One region of the Streptomyces sp. NPDC026377 genome, then DNA from elsewhere that is predicted to be linked to it. Evidence: riboswitches for the same ligand, from Rfam matches in the RefSeq annotation. Region 1 holds a riboswitch; each other region holds the start of a gene.
What was found. Region 1 has a riboswitch for cyclic di-AMP ahead of ACZ4MU_RS28325 (transglycosylase SLT domain-containing protein). Riboswitches for the same ligand answer to the same signal wherever they lie in the genome.
Positions count from the first base shown of each region.

Region 2: another riboswitch for cyclic di-AMP. It lies ahead of ACZ4MU_RS24005 (LysM peptidoglycan-binding domain-containing M23 family metallopeptidase); the one in region 1 lies ahead of ACZ4MU_RS28325 (transglycosylase SLT domain-containing protein).
Region 3: another riboswitch for cyclic di-AMP. It lies ahead of ACZ4MU_RS04080 (M23 family metallopeptidase); the one in region 1 lies ahead of ACZ4MU_RS28325 (transglycosylase SLT domain-containing protein).
Region 4: another riboswitch for cyclic di-AMP. It lies ahead of ACZ4MU_RS25340 (M23 family metallopeptidase); the one in region 1 lies ahead of ACZ4MU_RS28325 (transglycosylase SLT domain-containing protein).

Region 1 covers NZ_JBVHPV010000017.1:24,367-31,390, forward strand. Annotated here, with positions in the region: gene ACZ4MU_RS28310 (helix-turn-helix transcriptional regulator) at 193-1,080, shown strand; gene ACZ4MU_RS28315 (dioxygenase family protein) at 1,121-1,981, shown strand; gene ACZ4MU_RS28320 (oxidoreductase) at 2,232-3,134, shown strand; cyclic di-AMP (ydaO/yuaA leader) riboswitch at 3,527-3,711, shown strand; gene ACZ4MU_RS28325 (transglycosylase SLT domain-containing protein) at 3,716-4,546, shown strand; gene ACZ4MU_RS28330 (TetR/AcrR family transcriptional regulator) at 4,655-5,248, shown strand; gene ACZ4MU_RS28335 (LmeA family phospholipid-binding protein) at 5,242-5,976, shown strand; gene ACZ4MU_RS28340 (LamG domain-containing protein) at 6,024-6,704, opposite strand.
Region 2 covers NZ_JBVHPV010000012.1:92,552-99,575, forward strand. Annotated here, with positions in the region: gene ACZ4MU_RS23990 (polysaccharide deacetylase family protein) at 1-32, shown strand, start outside; gene ACZ4MU_RS23995 (NAD-dependent epimerase/dehydratase family protein) at 147-1,139, shown strand; gene ACZ4MU_RS24000 (SGNH/GDSL hydrolase family protein) at 1,216-2,007, opposite strand; gene ACZ4MU_RS24005 (LysM peptidoglycan-binding domain-containing M23 family metallopeptidase) at 2,179-3,117, opposite strand; cyclic di-AMP (ydaO/yuaA leader) riboswitch at 3,122-3,288, opposite strand; gene ACZ4MU_RS24010 (tyrosine-protein phosphatase) at 3,837-4,655, shown strand; gene ACZ4MU_RS24015 (DUF6126 family protein) at 4,666-4,809, opposite strand; gene ACZ4MU_RS24020 (helix-turn-helix domain-containing protein) at 4,820-5,428, opposite strand; gene ACZ4MU_RS24025 (aspartate aminotransferase family protein) at 5,491-6,888, opposite strand; gene dxs (1-deoxy-D-xylulose-5-phosphate synthase) at 6,885-7,024, opposite strand, start outside.
Region 3 covers NZ_JBVHPV010000001.1:917,377-924,400, reverse strand. Annotated here, with positions in the region: gene ACZ4MU_RS04090 (PrsW family glutamic-type intramembrane protease) at 1-668, shown strand, start outside; gene ACZ4MU_RS04085 (aldo/keto reductase) at 708-1,652, opposite strand; gene ACZ4MU_RS04080 (M23 family metallopeptidase) at 1,714-2,793, opposite strand; cyclic di-AMP (ydaO/yuaA leader) riboswitch at 2,806-2,987, opposite strand; gene ACZ4MU_RS04075 (PP2C family protein-serine/threonine phosphatase) at 3,143-4,291, opposite strand; gene ACZ4MU_RS04070 (hypothetical protein) at 4,410-4,706, opposite strand; tRNA gene ACZ4MU_RS04065 (tRNA-Met) at 4,807-4,880, opposite strand; gene ACZ4MU_RS04060 (PhlD) at 4,946-6,013, opposite strand; gene ACZ4MU_RS04055 (MmyB family transcriptional regulator) at 6,157-7,024, opposite strand, start outside.
Region 4 covers NZ_JBVHPV010000013.1:153,629-160,652, forward strand. Annotated here, with positions in the region: gene ACZ4MU_RS25330 (M16 family metallopeptidase) at 1-664, shown strand, start outside; gene ACZ4MU_RS25335 (M16 family metallopeptidase) at 682-2,049, shown strand; cyclic di-AMP (ydaO/yuaA leader) riboswitch at 2,264-2,423, shown strand; gene ACZ4MU_RS25340 (M23 family metallopeptidase) at 2,436-3,206, shown strand; gene ACZ4MU_RS25345 (GntR family transcriptional regulator) at 3,414-4,091, shown strand; gene ACZ4MU_RS25350 (HPr family phosphocarrier protein) at 4,384-4,665, opposite strand; gene ACZ4MU_RS25355 (bifunctional acetate--CoA ligase family protein/GNAT family N-acetyltransferase) at 4,839-7,024, shown strand, end outside.

The DNA.
Region 1 (7,024 bases):
GGACGGTGGGGGTGCAGGGGCGCCCCGGCGGTTGCCGGCGGTGTTCCGCATCCCCCTCGGGCGTGGCATCGTGAGGCTCGGGTTCAGTGGTCTGCACCAGGTAGTTGTGTGGGGTCACGGGTGGGAGTGGGGATGCGTGGGGCGGCTGTGTTGCCGGGGGCGGGTGGGGACGGGTGTGGGGGAGAGGGCGGGGTGCCGCCCTTGCACCGGCTGGAAGTGCCGATGCCCAACTCGCTGCCCTTCGCCATGGGCACCTTCGACACCATCGGCGCGATGTCCCGTGCCGACTTCCCCCACCGGCACACCTTCTACGAGATCGTGCACATCACCGGCGGCACCGGCGCCCATGTGCTCGACCTCGCCCGGTTCGCGCTGCGGCCACCGCACCTGTGCGTCATCGCCCCCGGACAGGTCCATCAGTGGGAGTGCGCGGACGGGCCCGAGGGATGGGTGATCCTCTTCACCGAGGACTTCCTGCTCGACCACCCCGACGACGTCGCCCTGCTGCGCGGACTCGGGCCCCGCCCCTGGCTGGAGCTGGACCGCGAGGCGGAGGGCTGGGCTTCCTCGCTGGTGGGGGAGATGTACGAGGAGTACCGGACGGGGGCCGAGGGGTTCCACGGAGTGCTGCGCGCGTTGCTGCACGTCCTGCTCGTACGGGCCGCGCGACTGCCCGCACCCCCCGTCGGTCACGACCTCGCCCGCGCGAGCGGTGTCGCGGGGCGGTTCACCGCCCTGCTGGCGCGGGCCGACGACCTGCCGTCGTCCGTACGGGCGTGTGCGGAGCGGATCGGGGTGTCCGTGGGGTATCTGACCGAGGCCGTGAAGGAGGCCACCGGCCGCACTCCCGGTGAGCTCATCCGCCAGGCCCGCACCCACGAGGCCAAACGGCTGCTGCTCCACACCGAGTTGACGGTACGGCAGGTCGGCGGACGGGTCGGGTTCACCGATCCCGCCTACTTCTGCCGCTTCTTCCGCCGGGAGACCGGCACCAGCCCCGGTGACTTCCGGCGCGGCGGCGGGGATTATCACCACGACCACCGCATCGCGTCCATCGCCCGGACACGATCGTCCGCCTAGCGTCGTAGCCGTCCCCAACCCTCCCCCCCAAGGAGCAGCCATGGACGGCGACAGCGACGTGACCAGGCGTGACGAGAACCGCCCCACGGACAACGGCGGGCGCCCCCGGCCCAGCCGCAAGACCGTGCTGCGGGCCGCGCTCGCGGCCGGAGTGGCCGTGCCCGTGTCCCTGGCCGGGGTGCCCGCCCTGGCCCGAGGCGCCGCAGGCAGCGGCACCGCCCCTCAGCTCACCCCGCCGTGCGACGACGGCGACCACCCCACCCCGGCACAGACCGAGGGCCCGTACTTCAAACCGAACTCCCCGGAACGCACCTCGCTCCTCGAACCGGGAACCCCAGGCACCCGCCTCACCGTCACCGGATACGTCTTCGGCCGGGCCTGCCTGCCGCTGAGTCGCGTACTGCTCGACTTCTGGCAGGCCGACACCAACGGGGCCTACGACAACACCGGCTTCCGTTTCCGTGGGCACCAGTACACGGACGCGCGAGGGGCGTTCAAGCTCACCACGATCGTGCCGGGCCTCTACCCGGGCCGCACCCGCCACATCCATGTGAAGGCCCAGGCGCCCGGCCGGCCGGTGCTCACCACCCAGCTGTACTTCCCCGGCGAGCCGCGCAACAACACCGACTCGATCTTCGACGCCCGCCTGCTGATGACCGTACGGGACGCGGGCGGCGCGAAGGAGGCGGCGTTCGACTTCGTCCTGGACGTGGCCCAGTCGCCGTCACCGACCCCCACCCCCACCGGCCCGCCCCCCGGAACCACCTGGTCCGTCGGCACCGCCTACCGCTCGGGCGACCGCGCCGCCTATGGCGGTCGCGGGTACGTCTGCCTCCAGGCACACACCGCCCAGCCGGGCTGGGAACCCCCGAACGTCCCCGCGCTGTGGCGCGCGGAGTAAACAGTCCCCTTACCGCCTCACCGCGTTGCCGTGAATTCACGTGATGCGGCGCGAATGTTCGGCCGTCCTTGTGCGGAAAGGTGAAGGGAAGAGAAGGGAAGGGGGAAAGGCGCGGTAGTCGAAGTCAAAACGCGCCCCGTTGAGGGTGATGGCGGCAAGAAAGCTCTCCGGTCGTACCTTTCCCAGGAGTGCGTCGACTCCGTGGAGTTGGGCGTTCCGATCGCATGGGTGCGGATGGCACACTGCGATCATGACTACGGAGACGATCGACGCGGCGGCCGCGGGCGCCTGGAAACTCGGTGACCTGTCGGTCAACCGCCTGGGATTCGGCGCGATGCGCCTGACCGGGAGCGCCGCGTTCGACCTCGGCACGCCGAGCGACCGCGAGCGCTCCCTCGGCGTGCTGCGGCGCGCGGTCGAACTCGGTGTCAACCACATCGACACCGCGGCCTTTTACTTCTCCCGGCTCCGTTCCGCCAACGAGCTCATCAACCGGGCGCTCGCGCCCTACCGGGACGATCTGGTCATCGTCACCAAGGTCGGTCCGGGACGCGACGCCTCCGGCGCCTGGCTGCCCTGGGCCCGTCCGGACCAACTGCGCGGCCAGGTGGAGGAGAATCTGCGTCAGCTCGGCCGCGACCACCTCGACGTGGTCAACCTGCGCCTGAACGGGCCCGGTTCGCTCGCGGAGCACTTCGGGGCGCTGGCCGAGTTGCGCGAGGCGGGGCTCATCCGCCACCTGGGCATCTCCAACGTCGGCCCCGAGCACCTGGCGGAGGCCCAGGCGATCGCGCCCGTGGTCTGCGTGCAGAACCGGTACGGCCTGGACAGCAGGCGTACGGGCTCCGACGAGGTGCTGCGGCTCTGCGGCGCGCAGGGCATCGCGTTCGTCCCGTTCTTCGCCATCGCCGGCGAGGGGCGCGAGAGCGGCGCGGGGCAGACGGGCGCCGGGGAGAGCGAGGCGGTCCTCGCGGTCGCCCGCGCGCACCATGCGACGCCCGCGCAGATCCGCCTCGCCTGGACACTCCGGCAGGGCGAGCACGTGCTGGCCATCCCCGGCACGGGCAACCCGGACCACCTGGTGGAGAACGTGGCCGCGGGCGGGCTGCGGCTCACCGACGAGGAGGCGGCCCTGCTGGAGACGCCCGTCTGAGGCCGCCCGGGCCCGGCCAGGTCCGCCGAGGCCTGCCCAGATGTCCGATATGAACCACCGACGGCCTGTTTCGCTTTTATGTCGTCAATCTATTCATTGGGAATGATAAAGGGGCTTAGCCTTTCTTTTGGGTGCGGCCGGTGCCGGTTCTTTCTCGGTGGATGCGCCCAGGAATCCCTCCCCAAGACGCCCGAAGAAGTGAAGTGAGTCACTCCGGGTCCGTGTGGGCAGGCCGATCATGACGTCCTCATTCCCTTTCCCGGAAGGCGAGTTGGGGATACGGGAAGAAGGGAGCCCGTATCCCCGGCCCTGCTGGATCTTTCTCTCCGGTGTCGGAATGAATTCGAGCTCTTGTTTCCGTCGGGCCCATTCGATTACGGTCACGCTCAAATCCGGATGGACCGCCGAATCCTGCCGCTGTCCGGATACCTCCCACACACGAAAAGGCAGGAGCGGGGGACCCAGGTAGTCGCCGGATCCGGATGACGGAACGGCTCGGGGTGAAGCCGCGTGCAGCGCGGCCGGGCAGCTCTCGCCCGAACCCGACAGCTCACCTCGCAGGCGAAGGAGAGGAATTCGCCATGCCTGCAAAGGGTAAGCACCGCCGCCCCAAGTCCAGCACCCTCACCCGGGGCATCGCCGCCGCGGGCACGGGCGGCGCCGCGCTCATCATTCCGGTGATCGGCGCGACGAGCGCCGGGGCAGCGCCCTCGGCCGCCCCGCACGCCGGGCTCCCGAAGGCCGCGCCCGCCGTCGCCGCCAAGGGCGCGGTGTCCGCACAGCCGATCGTGGCGAAGAAGGCCCCCGCGGCGAAGGCGGCCGGGACGACCTACTCCGTCGTCGCCGGGGACACCCTCTCCAAGATCGCCCAGGACCTCGACGTGAGCGGCGGCTGGAAGAAGCTCTACCAGGACAACCGCCAGGCCATCGGTGGCAACCCGGCGCTGATCCACCCCGGCCTCCAGCTGGCGGTGGGCAAGAAGGCGAAGGCCGCGTCCGCCGACCGCCCCGCCACCCCGGCCCGGGCCGACCGTTCGGCGCGGACGGGCACGCCGCCCCAGCAGGCGACCGCCGCCGTGGCGAAGACGTACGGCGACAACCTGGACGGCTGGATCCGGCAGTCGCTGGACATCATGGCCCAGCACGGCATCCCCGGCTCCTACGACGGCATCTACCGCAATGTCATGCGCGAGTCGTCGGGCAACCCCTTCGCCATCAACAACTGGGACTCCAACGCCGTCGCCGGTACCCCCTCCAAGGGGCTCCTCCAGGTCATCGACCCCACCTTCCAGGCCTTCCATGTGCCCGGTACGTCGACGGACAGCTACGACCCCGTCGCCAACATCGTCGCCGCGTGCAACTACGCGGCGAAGACGTACGGCTCGATCGACAACGTGAACGGCCCGTACTGATCTGATCGACGCCTCTCTGCGGCCGCACGCCACCGCTGCGGACCACCTGGTCCATCTGGGACCAGATGGTCTGTTACGGTGACGTGACCAGGCTCAGGGGAGGACCGCATGCCACGCCCGACGCGCGCAGAACTCGACGCGGAGATCGTCGAGGCTGCCGCCGCGCTCTTCACCGCCCAGGGCTACCTCGGCACCTCGGTGCAGGAGATCGCGGACCGGGTCGGCTACTCCAAGACCGGGCTGCTGCACCGCTTCCCCTCCAAGGAACGGCTGCTGGCCGCGACGCTCATCGGTCCGCTGACCGAGTTCGCCGCGCTCCGGGCCACCTGGGGCGCCCTGCCGCAGGGGCCCGAGCGGCGCCTGCGCGCCTCGGCCGACCTGGTCGATCTGGCCCTGCGCCACCGCTCGCGGCTCGCCCTGCTCTTCAACTCGGGGCTGCCGCTGCTGCCCGGGGCGCTCGCCGGAGTGGAGGGCATGGGGGATCTGGGCGACCACCGCACGGAGACCCTGGCCGCCTTCGCCGACGCGGACGACCTGGTGGGCACGATCCGGGCGCAGCTGGCCGTGACCGGCCTGGTCAGCACCGTCGCCGCGCGTCAGGACATCCCGGACGAGCTGCTGCGCGCCCCGCTCCTGAGCGCCTTCCGCGCCGCGTGCGGGATCTGCGCGCACCCCGTCCCCGGCGAGGGGGCCCCGTGCTGAAGGCGCGTGCCGCGGCCGGACGGGCCCTGCGGGGATGGCGCAAGTACGCCGTCGCCGTGGTCGTGCTCGCGGGACTGGGCGTGGCCGGGGACCGTGCCGCCGCGGCCTGGACGGAACACCGTACGGCCGACGCGTTCCAGGAGGCCCAGGGGCTCCCGTCCGCACCCCAGGTGCGGGTGCACGGCTTCCCCGTACTGACCCAGCTGGCCGGGGGCACCCTCGACCGCGTCGACATCGAGGCATCGGACATACCGGCGGGCCGCGACGGCGGTCGGCTCCCCATCACCAAGCTGAACGTCGAACTCGACCACCTGCGCCGCTCCTCCGACGCCTCCGAGGCCCACGCCGCCTCCGCCAGGGCCACCGCCTTCGTCTCCTACCGGGACCTCTCCGGCGCGCTCGGCATCGACATCGGCTACAGCCGGGACAGCACCGGGGCCGAGCCGCGCGTGGCGGCCACCGCCACGCTGCCGCTCATCGGTGGGGTCGGGGCCAGTGCCCGCGTGGAGATGGCGGACGGGCGCACGCTCAAGCTGCGGTCCGTGAAGGTGGACGACGGTCTGCCCAAGGCGATGCGCACGATCGTCACGGGGATGCTGGAGCGCGAGGTGAGGCTCGACGGCATCCCGGACGGTCTGGCGCTCACCTCCGTCACCACCACACCCGACGGACTCACCGCGACCCTCTCCGGCAAGGACGTCACCTTCCGTACGGACGCCCGCGCCTGAGGCGCCGTCGGACGTCGACCGGGTGACGAGGTGTCACGAAGCCGTTCTCATACGGTGGTTGACGGCTCCCGGTACACCCGCAGCGCGGGCACCTCGAACGACATCTCCGAGACCTCGGGAGCGGGACGCGGGTGGAAACGGCCCGCGCTGACCGAGAGGTTGACGATGAGGTGGGCGTGCCAGCGGCGGCCCACCCCCTTGTGGTCGGCGAAGACCGGTGTGCCGTTCACCCACCACGTCACCGAGCGCGCGCCGAACTCGACCCGCAGATCGAGGAGCGCGCCGGGCGCGACGGAGGGGTCGCGGTGGGAGTGGTGGGCGTCCCGGACGTGGTTGGTCAGTTCCAGGAGGTCGGGGTTGTCGGGGTGGTACTCGAACACGTCGACCTCCTGGCCGCCGTCCCGCCAGGTCCAGATCGCCGGCCAGGCCCCCTGCTCGCGGGGCAGCCGGACCCGGGCCTCCAGGACGTCACCCGCGCGCACCATGAAGTCCTCGTCGCTGCCCTCGGTGGTCAGCAGCCCCGTGTTCCACGCGCCGTCGGCGCGGCGCCTCGCCAGGAACGTGCCGCTGCGGCTGTACTCGGCGTCGGGGACCAGATGGTCGAGCTTGTCGTCGCCGGGGTTGACGGGGCCGCCGTCCGGATACGCCCAGGATCGGCCCGCGACCCACTGCGCGGGGGAGGTGAAGTCGGCGGTGAGGACGGGGGACCGCGGGGCCTCGGGGAGCACGGCACCACTCTGGCACAGGCGCGGGGCGCGCCGGGGCGCCTTCCGGGAGTCGCCCCGCATCCTCTCCCCGTACCCCCGAAAGTATGCTTTACATAAGCAAAGGGCCGGGTGGCCGGGTTGGGGGCGTGGTGGGGCGTGCTTTCCCCGGCGGATCAGGGATTCTGCGGCGTACGGCTGAAAAGTTCGGCATTTGCTGTACGCGGCGGCCGACCCGTGCTACTGTTGATCTCAGTTGCAGTTGTGGTTCCCAAAGACTTCAAGTGCCTGGGCGGGCAATCTTCCGCCGGGCACTTTTGTATTTCCGGGGCTTTCCGGACGGG
Region 2 (7,024 bases), on a different contig from region 1:
CCCCCGAGCCGGGCCGGCTCTACCGCCCCTGACCCGCCGGGCCCCCGCTCTGCCGCCGCCCGCACGGGCGCCGGGACGGGGGCCGCGATTCCGCCCTGGGCATGGACCTGTTCTCAAGGGCCCTCCCGGCGGGCAGAGTTGCGGCCATGAAGCTGTTGATACTGGGTGGTACGGAGTTCGTGGGACGCGCGGTGGCCGAGGCCGCCGTGGCGCGCGGGCACGAGGTGACGGTCTTCCACCGGGGCCGCCATGAGCCGTCGGCGGGCGTGCGGGCGCTGCTCGGCGACCGGACGGCCGAGGACGGTCTGGCGGCGCTCGCCGGCGGGCGCTGGGACGTGGTGGTGGACACCTGGTCCGGGGCGCCCTGCGCGGTGCGTGACGCCGCGCGGCTGCTCGCGCGAGGACGCGTCGCCCGGTACGTGTACGTGTCGAGCCGTTCCGTCTACGAGCACCCGGTCCCGGCCGGGGCGGACGAGAGCGCGCCGCTGGTCGACGGCTCGCCGGACGCCGAGGGCGAGGTGGCCTACGCGCAGGCCAAGCGCGGCGGCGAGCTGGCCGCCGTCCGGGAGTTCGGGCCCGACCGCTCGCTCCTGGTGCGCGCCGGGCTGATCCTCGGCCCGTACGAGAACATCGGCCGGCTGCCCTGGTGGCTGGGGCGCATGGCGCGCGGCGGTGAGGTGCTCGCGCCGGGGCCGCGCGATCTTCCGGTGCGATTCATCGACGTCCGGGACCTGGCGGAGTGGATCGTCAGCGCCGCCGACTTCGGGCTCTGCGGGCCCTACAACTTGGCCTGCCCGCCGGACCACACCACCATGGGCGCGCTGCTCGACGCGTGTGCGCGGGTCACCGGCGGCGGTGCGGAGCTGCGCTGGACGGACCCGGAGCCGATCCTGGCCGCCGGGGTGGAGCCGTGGAACCATCTGCCGGTGTGGATTCCGCCGGGTGAGCTGCACGACACGATGCACGGCTCGAACGTGTGGAAGGCCGTGCTCGCGGGGCTGAGCTGCCGCCCCGTCGAGGAGACGGTCGCCGACACCTGGGCGTGGCTCGGGTCGCTCGGCGGCGAGGCGCCGCAGCGGCCGGACCGCCCCCGGGTCGGACTGGACCCGGAGACGGAGCGGAAGCTGCTGCACGGCTGAGCCGTGGGCGCCGCACTCGGGGCGTTCCGCCAGTGACGCCCCCGGCCCCCGGAGGGGCAGCGGGGCTGATGACCCGTCAGAGAGGCAGCAGGTCGGGACGCTTGGGCTCCACATGGTCGCCCGAGCTCTCGCCCCGCAGCCGTCGTCCGATCCACGGCGCCAGGTGCTCGCGCGCCCACTGGATGTCGTCGCGCCGCACCTCCAGGGTGCCGCGCGGCGGCTGCGGGGGCCACGGCTGGTCCGGGTCGGCCGGCACCGCGAGCCCGAGCACCTGGGCGGCTCGCAGCGCGACCCGGGTGTGACCCTCGGGCGACAGGTGCAGCCGGTCGCCGTCCCACGCCCGCCTGTCCTGCACGGACCTCAGCGACCACAGGTCGAGCACCGGGCACCCGTAGCGGTCCGCGATGGAGCGCACATGCGCGGTGTAGGTCGCCACCTTGCCGCGCAGATGCTTGAAGACCGGCACCCCGCGCGTGTCGAACCCGGTGGTCACCATCACCGTCGGGATCGTGCTCTTCAGGTCCGCGACGGCGCGCTCGAAGCGCTCGGCCACGTCGTCCGGGTCGCTGCCCGGCCGGATGATGTCGTTGCCCCCCGCGCAGAAGGTCACGAGGTCGGGCGCGAGCTCCTTGGCCCGCGGCACCTGCTCCTCGACGATCTGGTCGAGGAGCCTGCCGCGGACCGCGAGATTGGCGTAGCGAAAGGCCCCCTCCGGTCGCTGGTCTGCCAGTAGCACGGCGAACCTGTCCGCCCAGCCGACGAACGCCCCGTCCGGGCCGGGGTCGCCGACGCCTTCCGTGAAGCTGTCGCCGATCGCCGTGTACGACCCGAACGTACCGCTGTTGAATGATCTCGAATCGTCTGCCACGGGACCATATCTTTCCCTTACCGGTGTGACCTACGCGACCGTAAGGGGGGGTTGACGGTAGGTGATATAGACCACCCGGTCAGTTTCCCTCAGCGGGAATACGCCGAATACCTCCGGCCCGCCGGACAGAATCCGGTCCGACCGGGCCCGGCCCGGGCCCCGGTCGGGCCGTCAGAGGCTCGCGCCCCGCTGCCTGAGGTAGGCGATCGGGTCGACGTCCGAGCCGTAGTCGGGCGTGGTGCGGATCTCGAAGTGCAGATGCGGGCCGGTGACGTTGCCGGTGGCGCCGGAGAGTCCGAGCTGCCGGCCCGCGGTCACGCTCTGCCCGGCCGAGACGGAGAGCTGCGAGAGGTGGGCGTACTGGGAGTACATGCCGTCGGCGTGCCGGATCACGACCTGGTTGCCGTAGGCGCCGCCCCAGCCGGCCGAGACGACCGTGCCCGCGCCGACGGCCCTGACCGTGGTGCCGGTCTCGGCCGCGAAGTCGACGCCCGTGTGGTAGCCGCTGGACCACATGGACCCGGCCATGCGGTACGGGGTGCCGATGCTCACGCTGTCGAGCGGCGCGCGGAAGCCGGTGGAGGAGCCCTGGTCCGCGCTGGTGGAGGTGTTCGTGGCGGGGGCGGGCGAGGACGGCGCCTGGGTGCGCGGCGCGGGGGTGCGGGGCGCGGGGGAAGACGTCTTCTCGCCGGACGCGTGCGTGCTCGCCGTGCCGGAGCCGTGCGGCGCGCCGGTCTTGGCCTTGGCGCCCAGAACCAGCTTCATGCCCGGGCGGATCAGCGACGGGTCGGAGCCGACGACCTCGCGGTTGTCCCGGTAGAGCCGCTGCCAGCTGCCGAGCCGGTGCTCCTCGGCGATCCGCGAGAGGCAGTCGCCGCTCTTGACCTTGTACGTGGTGGGGGCGGCCTGGGGCGCGGCGGCTGCGGCGGTCGCGGTGGTGCGGGCGGCCTGCTGGGGCGCGGTGGCGGGGGCGGCGGTCTGCACCGCGGCGTGCGCGCCGGTGGCGCCGAGCAGGGGGATGGCGAGTGCGGCGCCACCCGTACCGGCGGCGACCATGCCCCGGGATATCGGGCTGGACTTGGGACGGCGGTGCTTACCCTTCGCGGGCATGGCGGATTCCTCTCCGGCGCCTGCGAGGTGAGCTGTCGGGTTCGGGCTGGAGCTGCCCGGCCGGGCACCGCGTCACGGTGCTCCGGCTTCACCCCGAGCCGTGCCGGAATTCCGGACGGCGCTTACCTGGGTCCCCCGCTCCTGCCACACGTGGATGGGTGCGGATTCCGAGCGGTGGCAGGATTCGGCGGTCCACTCGGATTGCGGTGACCGTAAGCGAGCCGTGCGGGCCACGACAAGTGCCGATTCCCTTTCGGCATTCCCGGCCGGGAATGCACGCGGGAATTGCGGTCACCCTGCGTGGACCGTCATTCCCAACAGGCTTGGCCGGACGGGGTAATTCCTCCGGCACCGCCACCACGGAACGTCACGGATATGACGCTGCTCACGGGTAACCCGCCCTTCCCGAGCGGGAGATGGACAGGAGCCACCAAATCGCCCAATAAGGACGAAAGTTCCGCATCCCTTCCTCCGCCTTCACCCCGTTCGCCCCTCTCCCTCGCCATCGCCCCGATCTGCCCGGTTTACTCGCATCCATAGGCATATACGCACCGGCGCGAGCAGTGGCACCGGCAGCGGGGCGGGACATCGCGCAGGGCAATGGATGCGAAGGGGTCGCATTCCGGTCAAGCGGTCGAGATGATTGCCCCGGGAACCCATGTCGTATCGTCGGGACCGAGGCGGCGTGATCTTTCTTTCGACCCCCATCAGGAGCCAACGTGACCCAGCAGACTCCGCAGATCCCTTCGACCGAGCCCGAGCTGTCCGGCGTCCGCAACTTCCGTGACGTGGGGGGACTGCCGACCGTGGACGGCCGGCGGCTGCGGTACGGACGGCTCTTCCGCAGCGGCCACCTCGCCCACGCGACCGCGCAGGACGCGGCCTTCCTCGCCACGCTCGGCCTGCACACCATCTTCGACTTCCGCAACGCGGCGGACCAGAAGCTGGAGGGCCCGGACGTGGAGCTGCCCGGGGTGCGCAACGTGAACATACCGCTGACGGACCCGGCGGACGGGGCGGAGTTCTGGAAGATGGTCCGCGACGGCGACCTCACCCAGCTGCGGTCGGTGCTCTCCGACGGGCGGGGCGCCGACCGGATGGCGCACTCGTACCGCACGATCATCCGGCAGCGCACGGCCGAGCACAGCCGGGTGCTGCACGCGCTCGCCGAGGACAGCGTCCCGGCCCTGATGCACTGTGCGGCGGGCAAGGACCGCGCGGGTCTGTCCATCGCGGTGGCGCTGCTCGCGGTCGGGGTCGAGCGCGACGCCATCGAGGCCGACTACCTCAAGTCCAACGACCCGCACCGCCGTTACAGGATGCACCGCAGCGACAGCTCCCCCGCCGGGCTGAGCACCGAGGTCGTGGAGCTGCTCAACCCGCTCTTCGACGCCCGCGCCGACTATCTCCACGCCGCCTTCGACACGATCGAGGAGACCTGGGGCACCACCGAGCGCTACCTCTCCGACGGCCTCGGGCTCTCCCCCGAGACCCGTGAGCGGCTGCGCGAGCGGCTGGTCGAGGACGCCGCGCGGTGAACGCGCCGGCTCATTTGCCGACCGTGAACAGCAGGTAGAGGAAGGCCGCGAAGATGTGGCCCGCGACCAAGTAGGCGAACAGCCGGACCACGAGACCCCGGGGGAACTTCGTCTCCCGGGTGTCGACGCCGGACCGTCCCTGGTTCTGCGACATGTCGTACCTCTCAGCCGTGCGGATGGTGCGGATGCGGGTCGGGGCTCTGGAGCAGGGTGTGGACGAACAGGAACGCGGCCCCGCCACGTGAGACGGCGGAGATCCGGTGCGGGGTGAGCGAGTCGAAGTGCGCGCTGTCGCCCGGGTCCAGCTCGTGCGTGGCGTCGCCCAGGGTGAGCCGCAGCCGCCCGGACAGGACGTGCAGCCACTCCTCGCCCGGGTGGACGCGGACCAGCTCGCGCTGGGTGCCGTACGGGACCTCGACGCGCAGGGCCTGCATGGCGCGGCCGGGGTGCCCGGCCCGGTGGTAGGTCCAGCCGTCGGCCTCGGCGGGCCCGGCCCGGCCACCCCGGATGACGGGCTCGCGCTCGGGCGGCATCTCGCCCAGCAGCTCCGAGACCGTCGTACCGTAGGTGCGGGCGAGCGCGAGCAGCATCGGCAGCGAGGGCTGGCGGGCGCCCGTCTCCAGACGGGAGAGGTGCGCCGGTGAGAGACCGGCCCGCGGGGCGGCGGCCTCCAGGGTGAGACCCCGGCGCCGGCGCAGGTCGCGCAGGCGCGGGGCGACACCGGGGAGCGCGGGGTCCGACGGCTCCCCGGCGCCCGCGGAGGGAGTGCTCATGCACCCCATTCAGTCAGCGGCTTGCCTCTGGGGCAACTTTTTTGCCCCAGAGGCAAAAACCCTTATCGGTTGGCGACCGCCTGCTTGACGAGGGTGCGCCCGAAGTCCCACATCAGGCCGCCTCCGCCGTGCGCGTCGTCCATCACGGCCGTGAACGCCTCCACGAAGCGGTCCACCTCGCGCTCGCCGATGGTCAGCGGCGGGATCAGCTTGATCACCTCCAGGTGGTCCCCGGAGACCTGGGTGAGGATGCGGTGCTTCTGAAGCAGCGGCACCACGACCATCTGGGCGAACAGGCCCTTGCGGGCGGCCTGGAGCATGGTCCAGCGCCCGCGCAGCCGGATCGAGGAGGGCTTGCCGAACTCGATGCCGACCATCAGCCCGCGCCCGCGCACGTCGTGCAGCAGCTCGTAGCGGCCGACCAGCGCGGCCAGTCTGGACTTCAGGAGTTCGCCGGTGGCGCGCGCGTTGGCGACGACCTCCTCGTCCTCCATCACCGCGAGCACCGCGAGGCCCGCCGCCATCGCCTGGGCGTTGGAGCCGAAGCTCGCGGAGTGGACCAGGACCCGGTCCATCGACGAGTAGACCTTCTTGAAGATCCAGTCCTTGCCGAGCGTCGCCCCGACGGGCACATATCCGCCGGAGAGCGCCTTGGCGACACAGACCAGGTCCGGCTCGACGCCCTGCTCGTGCTGGTACGCGTAGAAGTCGCCGGTCCTGCCGAGACCGGTCTGCACCTCGTCCGCGATCAGCAGCGCCTTGTGCCGGTGCAGCAGCTCCTGGGCGGCGAGCAGATAGCCGGGGGGCGCCTCGTGGACGCCCTTGCCCTGGATGGGCTCGACGATCAGCGCGGCCACGTCCCCGCGCTTCAGCTCCCTCTCCAGAGCGGCGAGATCACCGAGGGGGACGGCCGTGTCGGGCAGCAGCGGGGCGAAGCCGTCGCGGAAGCCGGACTCGCCGTTGACCGAGAGGGAGCCGGTGGTCAGCCCGTGGAAGGCGTGGGAGCAGTACAGGACCCTGGGCCTGCCGGTGGCGTACCGGGCGAACTTCAGGGCGGTCTCCACCGCCTCCGTACCGCTGTTGCCGAAGAAGACCCGGTCCAGGTGCGGGCTGTGGGTGAGCAGCCTCTCGGCGAGCAGGCCGGGCAGCGGCTGGCAGTCGAAGCGGGTGAGGTCGGCGAGCGAGGCGTCGAGGACGTCATGGAGCGCCTTGCGCACCACGGGGTGGTGGCGGCCCAGGCCCATCACCCCGAACCCGGCGAGCATGTCCAGGTAGTCCCGGCCTTCCGCGTCCCAGAAGTACGCGCCCTCGGCCCGCTCGTAGACCTTGTCGAAGCCGATGGTGTGCAGCATGCGCGGCAGCTGGTGGTTGAGGTACCTGGCGTGCAGCTCGTAGCGCTCGCCGCCGCGTTCGGCGAGGAGCCGGGCCAGGTCGAAGCCCTTGGGTTCGCCGTCGGTCATCCGTCGTGTCCCTTCTCGGCCGCAGCGGCGGCGTCCTGGCGCGCCGCGAGGGCGGCGCTGATGCGTCCCGCGATCTCCACCGGGGTGAGCCCGATGTCGGCGAGGACCTCGGCGCGCTTGGCGTGCGCGAGGAACT
Region 3 (7,024 bases), on a different contig from region 1:
GCAGGCGCCGGATCTGTCTGCCGGTGCTCGGCCTGCTGTCCGCGATGGGGATGCACGCGCTGTGGAACGGCTCGTCCTCGTTCGGGACGTACGGCTTCTACCTGGTGTACGCCGCGTTCATGGTGCCGGTCTTCGGTCTGCTCACCTGGCTGGCGGTCTGGAGTCGCCAGCGGGAGCTGCGCACGGTCGCGGCGGAGCTGCCGGCGTACGCGGCGGCGGGCTGGCTGGGCCCGGCCGAACCGCTCGCGCTCTCCTCGATGCGGGCCCGCTCGATGGCCCGCGACTTCGCCCACCGCACCTTCGGGGGCAAGCGGGCGGCCCGGACGGTCGCGGAGTACGAGGCGTTCGCGACGGCCCTGGCGTTCCTGCGCCGACGGGCCCGCCACTCCCAGGCCGGGCCGGACTTCACGGCCCGCGAGCAGGAGCTGCTGCACCACCTGTGGGCGCGCCGGGAGGTGGCCGGCCCCGCGCTGCTGTACGCGGCGGGCGCGGCGGGCCGCGTCTGGATCCCGTCGCAGCCCTACCCGTACGGCCACCAGGCCCCGTACGGGAACCAGAGTCCGTACGGGAACCAGCCGCCGTACGGCTACCCCCGGACCCCGTACGGCAGCCGGCCCCCGTACGGCTACGGCCAGGCCCCCTCCCCGTACAACCCCTACCGGCGCTGAGGTCTACGGGGCCTATGGGATCTACGGGATCTACGAGGTCTACGCCGAGGCGGTCTTCAGCTCGCTCAGCTCCGCGTCCGTGAGCTCCAGGTCCGCGACCGCGAGGAGCGCGGGCAGCTGCTCGACGGTCCGGGCCGAGGCGATCGGGGCGACCACGGTCGGCTGCGCGGCGAGCCAGGCGAGGGCCACGCTCGCGGGCTCGACGCCGTGCGCCCGCGCGACGCGGTCGAGCGCGGCCAGCACCTTCACGCCCCGCTCGGTACCGAGGTGCTGGGCGGCGCTCCCGGCCCGGGCGCTCTCGACGTCCTGGCCGGGGCGGTACTTGCCGGTGAGGAAACCGGAGGCGAGCGAGTAGTACGGCACGGCGGCCAGGCCCGAGCGGCCCGCGGTGTCCTGGAGGGCGCCCTCGTAGGTGTCGCGCGAGACCAGGTTGTAGTGCGGCTGGAGGGCGACGTACTTGGCCAGGCCCTCGCGGTCGGAGAAGTCCAGCGAGTCCTGGAGCCGCTCCGGGGAGATGTTGGAGGCGGCCACCGCACGCACCGTGCCGTCCTTGACCAGCTGGTCGAGGGCGGTGACGATCTCCTCGACGGGGACGGACTCGTCGTCGAAGTGCGTGTAGTACAGGTCGATGTAGTCGGTGCCCAGGCGGCGCAGCGACTCCTCGGCGGCGGCCTTGATGGTGGGGGCCGCGAGGCCCTTGAAGGAGGCGTGCGCGCCGCCCTTGGTGGCGATGACGACGTCCTCGCGGTTGCCGCGCGCCGCCAGCCACTTGCCGATGATCCGCTCGGACTCACCGCCCTCGTTGCCCGGGACCCACGCCGAGTAGACGTCGGCGGTGTCCACGAAGTTGCCGCCCGCCTCCGTGTACGCGTCGAGCACCGCGAACGAGGCGGCCTCGTCGGCGGTCCAGCCGAAGACGTTGCCACCCAGGGCGAGCGGGAAGACGGACAGGTCGGAGGAGCCCAGGGGGCGCAGAGTGGTCATGGGGGGTGAACGGGCTGACGGTGCACGCCTATTCCGCGCCCCCCGTCGCCGGGCGGGCGCCCTACGGATTCAGGCCCTTCGACCGCAGCCACGCCATCGGGTCGACTCCCGAGCCGCCCGGGGTGTGCACCTCCAGGTGCAGATGCGGACCCGTCACGTTGCCGGTGGCGCCGACGCGGCCGATGGTCTCGCCCGTCGTCACCTTCTGCCCGGCGCTGACCGCGATGGAGGACTGGTGGCAGTACCAGACCTCCGAGCCGTCCTCCAGCTCGACGACCGTGCGGTAGCCGTACGAACCGGACCAGCCGGCCGACTTGACCGTGCCGCCGTGGACCGCCTTGAGCGGGGTGCCGGTGGGGGCGGCGAAGTCGAGGCCGGTGTGGTGGCCGGAGGACCACATCGAGCCGGCCTCGCCGAAGGTGGAGGTGATCGTGTACGAGGCGACCGGGAGCGAGTAGCTCCTGGCGAGCTCGGCCAGCCGCTCCTGCTCGGCCTTCTTCGCGGCGGCCTCCTCGGCGGCCTTCTTCTCCGCCGCCGCCTTCTGCTGGGCGGCGCTCTGCGCGGCCTTCGCCTCGGCCGCCGCCTGCTGGGCCGCGGCCTTCTCGGCGGCCGCCCTGGCCTCGGCGTCGGCGCTGCTGCGCTGCTGCTCGGCCTGCTGGAGGATACGGGCGCGCAGGGCCTCGCCGGCACCGGTGGCGCCCTGTTCGGCCGCGGCCGGGGAGACGCCCGCCATGGTGAGGGGGGCGTTCGCGACGGCCTGGTCCGCCTGGGCCTGCGGTGCGGCGCCGGGCCTGTCGTCGCCCGCGATACCGGTGATCAGCGCGCCCACGCCCGGCAGGGACTTCACATCGGGGAGATTGTCCGCGACGGAGTCGGGCAGGGATATGGAGACCGGCGGCTTGCTCTGCGCGGTGGCCATGCCTCCCGCGCCGACGGCCGCGATGACGCCGACGCCGAGGACGGTGGAGCTGCGGGCGAGCCCGCCGCGCTGCTTGATCACGCGGTGGCGGCCGCGCACCGAGGACACGGATTCCTCCGTGGGGTTCCACTCCTCCCACACCTCGGTGTCGCTGGGCGCGGTCCCGTACAGGGTGACGGGGGGAAGCGGCGGGGTGCCGAGGGCAGGCTCGTTGGACGCCACGGGGCGGCGTGCTCCTTTCCTTCCTATCGCCTACCGGGTTGGCGGTGGGGGTCCCCCCCTGCTCCTTGAGAGTTCGGGGGAGGGTTCGGAGCAGGAAGGTCTCCTACGGGCACTCTTCGGCGGTGCGAAGGTGCTCGATTCACCCCAAGGTGGTGGTTCCCCGGTTCCCTTGCGGAATTCGGCGCGTGCGCACGGTGCCGCCTCTACGACGGCTGGGACGACCGCGCTGCGTTATCGAACGTTAATAGACAGGCGGACCGGATTCCAAGCCGTTCCCCCTAATCGCCGGCGACAGTAACTGACGTTCCGTCATAAGGCATGCGCTCGGGCGTCGTTAGGCCACGGCCCGTCACGGCACCACCGGCATCGTCCGCCGCCGCTCCGGCTGTCGCGCCCCGGGCCGCCCCACCGCCAGCAGCGCCATGTCGTCGCTCGCGCCCCCGCCCGTATGTCTGCGCACATCGTCGACGAGCGCGTCCAGGACCTCCTGCGGCCCCGGGAAGATCCGGCCGCGCAGCCGCTCGTGCGGGTCGTAGAAGACCCCGGGCGGCCGGGCCGAACGCGCCTCGGAGAGGCCGTCGGTGTAGAACAGCAGCGTCGCCCCGAGCGGGAAGGGGTACGTGTCCGCCCGGTCCGGCCACACCCCCAGCTCCGCCATCCCCAGCGGCAGCGCGGGATCAAAGGGGGCGAGCGCGTCCAGTGCCCCGTCGGCGTGGAGCAGCAGCGGTTCGGGATGGCCCCGGTTCACCAGGCGTACGGCCGTGGCGTCGCGCGGGATCTCGGCGAGCACGGCCGTGGTGAACCCCTCGACGGCGTCCAGGCCGTCGCGCCGGGTGCCCTCCCGGGTCAGCGCGCGCTCCAGCCGCCCGGCCACCGCCTCCAGCGTCTCCTCCTGCTCGGCCGCCTCCCGGAACGCCCCGATCACCACGGCCACCGCCTCGACCGCCTCAAGCCCCTTGCCGCGTACGTCCCCGACGACCAGGCGCACCCCGTACGGCGTGTCCTGGACGGCGAAGAGGTCCCCGCCGATGAACGCGTCCGCCTGCGCCGCCTCGTACCGCGCGGCCACCTGGAGGCCGCCGATCCGCTCGGCGGGCGTCGGCAGGACGGCGCGCTGGGCGGTCTCCGCGATGACCCGTGCCGAGGCCAGGCGTTCGCCGCTGCGGCGCAGCATGCCGTTGGTGAGCAGGGCCAGTACGCCCACGGTGGTGACGGTGAACAGCTCGCTGACCGCCTCCCCGGTGCTGGGGATGTCGTGGAAGTACTCGGTGAACAGCACCGCCCCGACCGCCGAGGCGCCCGCGGCGGCGGTGCCGCGCGGGCCGAAGAAGGGGGCGGCGATCAGCGGGGCGGCGGCGAACAGGGCCGCCGCGGTGAGGTCGGGCGGGGTCGTCACGTCGAGGACGACCCCGGCGACCAGCAGCAGCGCGGGCAGGGCGCGCACGAGGGCCGGACGCCGGGAGCCCTCCCGGCCGCCGCCGTCCGTTCGCTGCCGCACCTGTGGTCTCCCGCCCGTCCGCAGGGGCGCCGCCGTTCCCTCGCGCCCCACCCAGGGTGCCGGGCCGGGCCGCCGGCCGCGAACGCTCCTCCGCCAACCGGGTGCGCTCCGCGGCCCCTCAGTGCCGGTCGGCGCCGGTCGCGATCAGCCGAGCCCGGCACCGGCGGGGCCCGGCCCGGCCGTGCACACAGGTCCCCCGGGCGTGGCGGCGGGCCGCCGCCGGGCCACCGTGGGCGGTGGGGACGCCGCCCTTGGCGTGCGAGGGCGCGGAGATCCAGGGCGCGGCGGGCGACAGGGGCAGCGAGAGCGGCAGGGAGAGACACATCAGCAGCGCGCACAGGGCGAGGAAGAGCGGCACCGCGGGCGCTCTGCGCCGCGTCGCCGCCCGCGGCGGTCCGCCCGCATGGTCGCGCATAGCAAACGCGAGACTACTGTACGCGCACGCGCTCGCGCGGCGGGGCGGGGAAATGCCGAAGGCCCGGCACATTCGCATGTGCCGGGCCCAAGGACTTCAGTAGCGGGGACAGGATTTGAACCTGCGACCTCTGGGTTATGAGCCCAGCGAGCTACCGAGCTGCTCCACCCCGCGTCGGTAAACACAACTGTACGGCATGCGGGACGGTGCTCCGTACCGCTTTACGGACCGCACCGCGCTCACGCCGACCAGTGGCCGCGCGAGGCGGCCAGCACGAAGCCCGGACCGAAGCCGATGATCAGGCCGGACTGCCCGTCGGCGGGGGCCTGGGCGAAGGTGCGGGCCAGCACGTCGAGGACGGCCGAGCCGCCCAGGTTCCCGTTGACGGCCAGGCTCGCCCAGGCGTGCCGCAGCGCGCCGTTGTCGCGGTCGCCGTCCAGGCCGAACCCGGCGGCCGCGTCCTGGAGCACCCGGGGTCCGCCGGGGTGGACGACCGCGAAGTCCAGGGCCTTGCCGCTGCCGCCGAGCCAGCTGCGCACCGCCGGGAGGCTGTCGCCCAGCGAGGCGGTGGCGGCGGTCGTGGAGTCGAAGTGGAGCCCGGCCCCCGAGAGGCGGCCCCGGTAGCGGTCGAGGCTGTCGGGCAGGACGTACTCGAAGGTGTCCTCGATGACGAAGCTGGGCCCGCTCCAGGCCGGGGCGCCCGAGACGACGACCGCGCCCGAGCCGTCCCCGAAGAGCACCTTGTAGATCATCGACTCCCGGCTGGTGTCGGTGTGGTTGTACGTGGCCGTCGACAGGCACTCCGCGACGACGACCAGGACGTGGGAGCCGGGGTGGGCGGCGATGTCCTGGTCCGCCCTGACCAGGCCGTGCGCGCCGCCCGCGCAGCCCACGGTGGCCATGGGGACGCGGCGCACGTCCGGGCGCAGGCCGAGCGCGCGGACGAGGCCGATGTCGAGGGACGGCACGGTCCAGGAGGTGGTGTGGCTGGTGATCAGGCAGTCGATGTCGCTGGGGGCGAGGCCGGCGTGGGCCAGGGCCTGTCGTCCGGAGCGGACGGCGAGTTCCAGGGCGTCCTCGTATGCCGCTCTGTTCCGCTCCTCGACGGTGGCATTTCCGGCCACGGTCGGGGCGTGCAGCGGCCGGGTGAAACGGCGGGTCCGCACGGTGGTCGCCCGGGCGATCCGCAGGTGCGCCTCCAGCCGGGGCCGGTCGGGGTTGGCCCGCCGGATGTCCTCGCAGATCTCGTCCGTGGCGATGACGTGGTCGGGCAGGGCGACGGCGGGGAGGGCTATGTGAGCGGGCACGGGTGGGCTCCCTCTAAGGGCCGGCGGGCGAGAGCTCAACTTAACTGAGACGGCTGGAATTCGTCCCTGGAAAGGTGCACGGAGCTCAGCCGGAAGGAGTCATTCCGCGCGGCCCCCGTCCCTCGGCCACGCCGGTCGCGCGCTCAGCTCGTCAGCGGCGCGCTCAGCACCGGATGGCGGCTCACGAGAGAGGCGCCCGGGCTGTAGAGGAGCAGCATCACCCGGGCCCCGGGCGAGGTGACGGGCTCGGCCACACAGGTGGTGACCCAGCCGGGCCCGTACCGGCTGTGCCGGATGGGCCGCTCCGAGCCGTCCGGGTACGGGACCGGGGTGTCCCCCGCCTCCCGGTAGAGCGGGCCGGCGACCGGGTCGGCCTGCACATCGGCCTCCAGGTGCCGCAGCTCCGTGTGGTTGGGCCGCATCTCCACGGCGTGCCGCAGCTGCGGCAGCACCAGTGGCGCCCAGCGGTCCGCCCAGTCGGTGAGGACGTCCTCGCGCGCCCGGGGGTCGAGGGTCATCCAGCGCATGGTGTTGGCCGGAACCTCACCGCCCGGGAAGAGCTCGGCGAACGCGGTGTTGTGGGCGAGCAGGTTCCAGGCGGCGTCGGTGATGTAGGCCATCACCCCGTCGATCTGCTCGACGACCCGCTGCCAGACGCCCGGGACCGACATCCCGGAGTCGCGGTGCAGGGTGTACGGCGGGTACTCGCGCCGGGTGAGCCGCCACAGGAACGTCCACTCCTGCTCGTTGAGGCGCAGGGTGCGCGCCACGTTCGTCAGGAACTCGGCGGTGGGGTTGAGTTGCCCGTTCTCGAACCGGTTGTACGTGCCCGGGGTGCGCTCCAGCAGCAGGTCCATCTGCTCCTGGCTGAGCCCGGCGACCCGTCGGCCCGGCCCCGCCTGGCGCGGCGGAAACCCGGCGGACTCCGGGTGGATGGCGGCGCGCCGCTCCCGCAGGAGCGTCTTGAGGGCCATACGGTCACGTGCGGCGAGCGGCGGCAAGGCGGGACCT
Region 4 (7,024 bases), on a different contig from region 1:
CCACGACGGCAAGCAGCCGCCGCGCGACGGCACGCTGCCCGGCGTGATCGGCGAGCAGCTGCGCGAGGTCGTCCACGAGGACGTGCCCGCGCGCGCCCTGATGGCCGCATACCGGCTGCCGCACGACGGCACCCGTGAGTGCGACGCGGCGGACCTGGCGCTCACGGTCCTCGGCGGCGGCGAGTCCTCCCGCCTCCACAACCGCCTGGTGCGCCGCGACCAGAGCGCGGTGGCGGCCGGATTCGGCCTGCTGCGCCTGGCCGGCGCCCCCTCGCTCGGCTGGCTGGACGTGAAGACGTCCGGCGGCGTCGACGTCCCCGACATCGAGTCGGCCGTCGACGAGGAGCTCGCCCGGTTCGCCGAAGAGGGCCCCACGGCCGAGGAGATGGAGCGCGCCCAGGCCCAGCTGGAGCGCGAGTGGCTGGACCGGCTCGGCACGGTCGCGGGCCGCGCCGACGAACTCTGCCGGTACGCGGTGCTGTTCGGCGATCCCCAGCTCGCGCTGACCGCCGTCGACCGGGTCCTCGACATCACCGCCGAGGAGGTGCGGGACGTGGCCCGGGCCACCCTGCGCCCGGACAACAGGGCGGTGCTGGTCTACGAGCCGACCACCGCAGAGGCAGACGAGGCGGCCGACGCCGACGCAGAGGGAGCAGAGCAGTGAGCGAGACCGGCGTGACCATGCAGTTCCACCCCCAGCCGACCGCCGGCACCGCGCGTCCCTGGGCCTTCCCCGCCCCCGACCGCTCCACCCTGCCCAACGGGCTGACCGTGCTGCGCTGCGACCGCCCCGGCCAGCAGGTCGTGGCCGTCGAGATCTTCCTGGCCGCCCCGCTGGACGCCGAGCCGGCCGGTCTGGACGGCGTCGCCACCATCATGGCGCGCGCGTTCTCCGAGGGCACCGACAAGCGCTCCGCCGAGGAGTTCGCCGCCGACCTGGAGCGCTGCGGCGCCACCCTGGACGCGCACGCGGACCACCCGGGCGTCCGGGTCTCCCTGGAGGTGCCGGTCTCCCGGCTCCCCAAGGCGCTCGGGCTGCTCGCCGAGGCGCTGCGGGCCCCCGCGTTCGCCGACGCCGAGGTCGACCGCCTGGTGCGCAACCGCCTCGACGAGATCCCGCACGAGCTGGCCAACCCCGCGCGCCGCGCCGCCCAGCAGCTCTCCAAGGAGCTCTTCCCGGCCGGCGCGCGCATGTCGCGCCCGCGCCAGGGGACCGAGGAGAGCGTGGCGCGGATCGACGCGGCGGCGGTACGGGCCTTCTACGAGGCGTACGTCCGCCCCGCCGCGGCCACCGCCGTGGTCGTGGGCGACCTGGGCGCCACCGACCTGGACGCGGTCCTGGCGGACACCCTGGGCGCCTGGACGGGCACCCCGGCCCAGGAACGCCCGATGCCCCCGGTCACCGCCGACGACACCGGCCGCGTGGTCATCGTGGACCGGCCCGGCGCCGTCCAGACCCAGCTCCTGATCGGCCGGATCGGCCCGGACCGCCACGACCGCGTCTGGCCCGCCCAGGTGCTGGGGACGTACTGCCTGGGCGGCACCCTCACCTCCCGTCTGGACCGCGTCCTGCGCGAGGAGAAGGGCTACACCTACGGAGTGCGCTCCTACGGCCAGGTGCTGCGCTCCGGCCCCGAGGGCACCGGCGCCGCCATGCTCGCCATCAGCGGCTCGGTGGACACGCCCAACACCGGCCCGGCCCTGGACGACCTGTGGACGGTGCTGCGCAAGCTCGCCGCCGAGGGGCTGACGGACGCCGAGCGCGAGACGGCCGTGCAGAACCTGGTGGGCGTGGCCCCGCTGAAGTACGAGACGGCCGCCGCCGTCGCCGGGACACTGGCCGACCAGGTCGAGCAGCACCTCCCGGACGACTTCCAGGCGCGGTTGTACGCGCGCCTGGCCGACACCGGCACCGTGGAGGCCACGGCGGCGGTCGTCAGCGCCTTCCCGGTGGACCGTCTGGTGACGGTCCTCGTCGGGGACGCGGCACAGATCGCGGAGCCCGTCAAGGCGCTCGGCATCGGTGAAGTCACCGTCGTGGCGGGCTGATTGGGCCGTCCGCCGAAGGCGGGCGGACGGGCCGGATGGGGACCCCGGTGGCCGAGTGGCCGCCGGGGTCCGCCTTTATGCCCGTTTTGTTAGGGAGGTTGCCTGTCTGTCATGTGGCGTGCGCAACAAAAAGACGTGTCTGTTTGGTGATTGAAAGATCAGCCGTCTAGCGTCAGTCCGGCTGTCCGTCACCACCCGTCGCAGCCGCGGCACCGGACAGCGATCGCCGAGTCCCCAATGGCGCGAGCCAGGGGAGCCGGGGACCCACTCAGTCCCTGGGGTGAATCGGAAGCCTCCGCCCGCGGAGGGGCCCGTAGGAGACCTTCCAGCTCCGAACCCGTCAGCTAACCCGGTAGGCGAGATGGAAGGAAAGGAACCGCCTCTCCATGGCGTTCACCCGTGCCACCGGGAAGCACCGCCGGCCCAGCGCCGTGTCGCGCAAGAGCGCGAACATAGCGGGCATCGCCACCCTCGCCACCGCCGGCGTCGTGGGCACCCTCGCCTCCCCGGCCATGGCCGCCGACAGCTCGGCGTCCGCCGCCGCCTCGGTCGAGGACACCGGCATCACCCAGGCCATCGTGATCGGTGACTCGCTCGCCGACCGGATCGACGCCCAGGCCGCCGCCCAGAAGCACGCCGCCGACAAGGCCCGCGCCGCCGCCGAGGCGAAGCGCAAGGCCGAGGCGAAGGCCAAGGAGGAGCGCGAGGCCAGGGAGCGCGCCGCCCGCGAGGCCGAGCGCAAGCGCCTCAACTCCTTCGTCGCCCCGATCGACGGCGGTTACGTCTCCACCGGCTACAAGAGCGGCGGCTCGATCTGGTCCTCCGGCAGCCACACCGGCATCGACTTCCACGCGGGCGAGGGCACCCCGGTGCACGCGGTCGGTCTGGGCACCGTCGTCGAGGCGGGCTGGGGCGGCGCCTACGGCAACAACATCGTGATCCGGATGAACGACGGCACGTACACGCAGTACGGCCACCTCTCGTCCATCGGGGTGTACGTCGGCCAGCGCGTCGAGCCGGGCCAGCAGATCGCCCTCTCCGGCAACACCGGCAACACCACCGGCCCGCACCTCCACTTCGAGGCCCGCACGGGCCCGGCGTACGGCTCGGACATCGACCCGATCGCGTATCTGCGCTCGCACGGCGTCAACGTCTGACCCGGCCGTCCCCGCATCCCGACCGCAAGCCCCCGGAGCGCATCGCGCCGGGGGCTTCGGCGTGCCGTCCGGCGCGCGCGCCCGTCCATGGCCAAAAGATATGCCTGGCATACGGCACGTCACCGGGAATTAACAGACGCTGGAATAGAGTCGCCGAACAGGCGTCGATCGACCGCGTTTCGCGGGGATTAAGGCGGAGGTTCGGTCATGCGCATTCCCGCGCAATCGGTATGCACGGCAATCCGCGACGACATCGTCTCGGGGCTCTTCGCACGCGGCAGCCGGCTCACCGAGGAAGTGCTAGCCCGGCGGTACGGCGTCTCCCGCGTGCCCGTCCGCGAGGCGCTGCGCACCCTGGAGTCCGAGGGGTTCGTCACCACGCGCCGGCACGCCGGGGCGTGTGTCGCCGAGCCGACCGAGCAGGAGGCCGCCGACCTGCTCGAACTGTGCGCCCTGCTGGAGCCGCTGGCCGCGTCGCGGGCCGCCGCCCGGCGCACCGAGGCCCATCTCAAGGTGCTGCGCGGCCTGGTCAGGCTCGGCCAGGACCGCGTGCGGCGGGCCCAGGGCGAGGATCTGCGCTCCCTGGGCGTCTGGTTTCACGAGACGCTCGCCCAGGCCTCCGGCAGCCCCGGCCTCATCGCGCTGCTCACCCAGCTGCGGCACAAGATCGCGTGGATGTACGTGGCGGAGCAGCCCGCGCTGCCCGCCGAGTACTGGGCGGAGCACGGGGCGCTGGTGGACGCGCTGGCCCGCGGCGACGCCGAGCGGGCCAGGATGCTGGCCGCCCGCCACGCCGAGCGCGCGTTTTCCGCCTATCGGCTGCGGCGCCCGGCGGACGTGAGGATCCCGCAACATGCCGTAAACACCGCGAGCGCCCGTGCTTAACAGGTTCGCCGTATACAAAGGGGTGATTCGGCGGGGCGGATTCGTGCTGCCCGAAAGTGGCGCGGAATGCACGGGCGGGGTCGGCCGGTCCGCGTTACCGGGCGCATAAGCCGGAGCAGTACCTATGGGAAAAGGAAAGGAGCCGCAGACCCGGAATTCGGGTCCGCGGCTCCGATCGCGAAGTGCGGTGACACGCGGTGCGCCGGGACGGCGGCGCGGCGCCGGTTCCCGGCCGGCCGCAGTCGGCGGGATCGCGCCCGCCGGGCCGGGGCAGCCGGACCGGTCGGCCGGCTCAGACGGTCTCGGGGAGCTCCTCGAGACCTTCCTCGACCAGCTTCGCCAGACGGTCCAGGGCCGCGTCGGCGCCCTCCGCCTCGGAAGCCAGCACGATCTCCTCGCCGCCCTGCGCGCCCAGGCCGAGCACCGCGAGCATGGAGGCGGCGTTGACCGGGTTGCCGTCGGCCTTGGCGATCGTCACGGGGACGCCGGAGGCCGTGGCGGCGCGGACGAAAAGGGAAGCGGGGCGGGCGTGCAGGCCCTCGGCCCAGCCGACATTGACGCGGCGCTCAGCCATGGTGATGCCCTTCGAGATCTCTCACGGTTGTCTAGACCAGTCTCTCATGTCCTGCGCGGTGCTCGTGCCGACGTCGGTCCCGGATCCGGCGGCCCCTCGGCCCGGGCGCCCTCTCCACCTTGCCCCCTACCTTGACCCGACCCAACCGGCCCCGCGACCCGTAGGCTGCCCGTATGCAGGCTCCGCAGGAGAAGACGCAGGACCCCGCGTACCCGGCCCACTGGGAGGCCGACGTCGTGCTGCGCGACGGGGGGACCGCGCGGATCAGGCCCATCACGACCGACGACGCGGAGCGGCTCGTCTCGTTCTACGAGCAGGTGTCGGACGAGTCCAAGTACTACCGCTTCTTCGCGCCCTACCCCCGGCTCTCCGCCAAGGACGTGCACCGCTTCACCCATCACGACTACGTGGACCGGGTGGGGCTCGCGGCGACGGTGGGCGGGGAGTTCATCGCGACCGTCCGCTACGACCGGATCAACGCCCAGGGGCGGCCCGCCTCGGCGCCGGCCGACGAGGCGGAGGTGGCGTTCCTGGTCCAGGACGCCCACCAGGGGCGCGGGGTCGCCTCCGCGCTGCTCGAACACATCGCGGAGGTCGCGCGCGAGCGGGGGATCAGACGGTTCGCGGCGGAGGTGCTGCCCGCCAACAACAAGATGATCAAGGTGTTCACGGACGCGGGCTACCAGCAGAAGCGGTCCTTCGAGGACGGCTCGGTCCATCTCACGCTGGATCTGGAACCGACCGCCGAGTCGCTGGCGGTGCAGCGCGCGCGTGAGCAGCGCGCCGAGGCCCGCTCGGTGCAGCGTCTGCTCGCCCCCGGCTCGGTGGCCGTGATCGGCACCGGCCGCGCGCCGGGCGGCGTGGGCCGCACGGTGCTGCGCAACCTCTTGGGGGCGGGGTTCACCGGGCCTGTGTACGCGGTCAACCGGGCCCTCCCGGAAGGAGGTTCCGAGATCGACGGCGTCCGGGCGGTCCGCTCGCTCGGCGAGCTCGGGGAGCCGGTCGACCTCGCCGTCGTCGCCGTCCCGGCCGAACGGGTGCCGGAGGCGGTCGCGGAGTGCGGCGAGCACGGGGTGCAGGGACTGGTCGTGCTGTCCGCCGGGTACGCCGAGAGCGGCGCGGCCGGGCGCGAACGCCAGCGCGAACTGCTGCGCCAGGTGCGGTCGTACGGGATGCGGCTGATCGGGCCCAACGCGTTCGGCGTCATCAACACCGCGCCCGGGACGCGGCTGAACGCCTCGCTCGCGCCCGAGCCGCCGCGGCGCGGGCGGATCGGCCTGTTCACCCAGTCGGGCGCGATCGGCATCGCGCTCCTGTCGGGGCTGCACCGGCGGGGCGCGGGCCTGTCGGCGTTCATCTCCTCGGGCAACCGGGCGGACGTCTCGGGCAACGACATCCTCCAGTACTGGTACGAGGACGCGGACACGGACGTGGTCCTGCTGTACCTCGAATCCATCGGCAACCCGCGGAAGTTCACCCGGCTCGCGCGGCGGACGGCCGCGGTGAAGCCGGTGGTCGCGGTGAAGGGAGCCCGGCACAGCGGCTCGACCCCGCCGGGCCACGCGGTCCCGGTGACCCGGGTCCCGGACAAGGCGGTCTCGGCGCTGCTGCGCCAGGCGGGCGTGATCCGGGTGGACACCGTGACCGAGCTGGTCGACGCGGGCGTCCTCCTCGCGGGCCAGCCGCTCCCGGCCGGGCCGCGCGTCGCCATCCTCGGCAACTCGGAGTCCCTCGGCCTGCTCACGTACGACGCCTGCCTCACGGAGGGGCTGCGCCCGCACCCGCCGGTCGACCTGACGACGGCGGCCACCCCCGAGGACTTCCGCGACGCGCTGGTCCGGGCCCTGGCGGACGAATTCTGCGACGCGGTGGTGGTCACGGCGATCCCCTGGATGGGCGAGCCCGGCCACCCCGACGAGGCCCTGGCCACGGCCCTCCACCAGGCCACGACGACGGCCCCGGGCAAGCCGGTGGCGGTGGTGCACGTGGAACTGGGCGGCCTGGCAGAAGCCCTGGCAAGCGCGGCAAGCACGGCCCCCCGCACAACACCCCCTCGCCCCCAGCCGACGGCCCCGGCGGACGTGCGGAGCCACCCCCTGACGGAAATCCCGGGCCGGAGCCCCGAGGACGCCCGGAGCCACACCCCCGCCGGGGGCCCGGGCCACAGCCCCGAGGAGCCCCACGGACACGCCTCCACCGGGACCCGGGGGCGCACCCCGAGCCATACCCCCACCGGCCTCACGGGGCGCGGCCCCGAGGACGCCCGGAGCCACACCCCCTCCGGGAGCCAGGGCCACACCCCCGGGGAGAGCCGGGTGAGCGCCCCCACCGGGCTCCCGGGGCACAGCCCCGAAGGGGT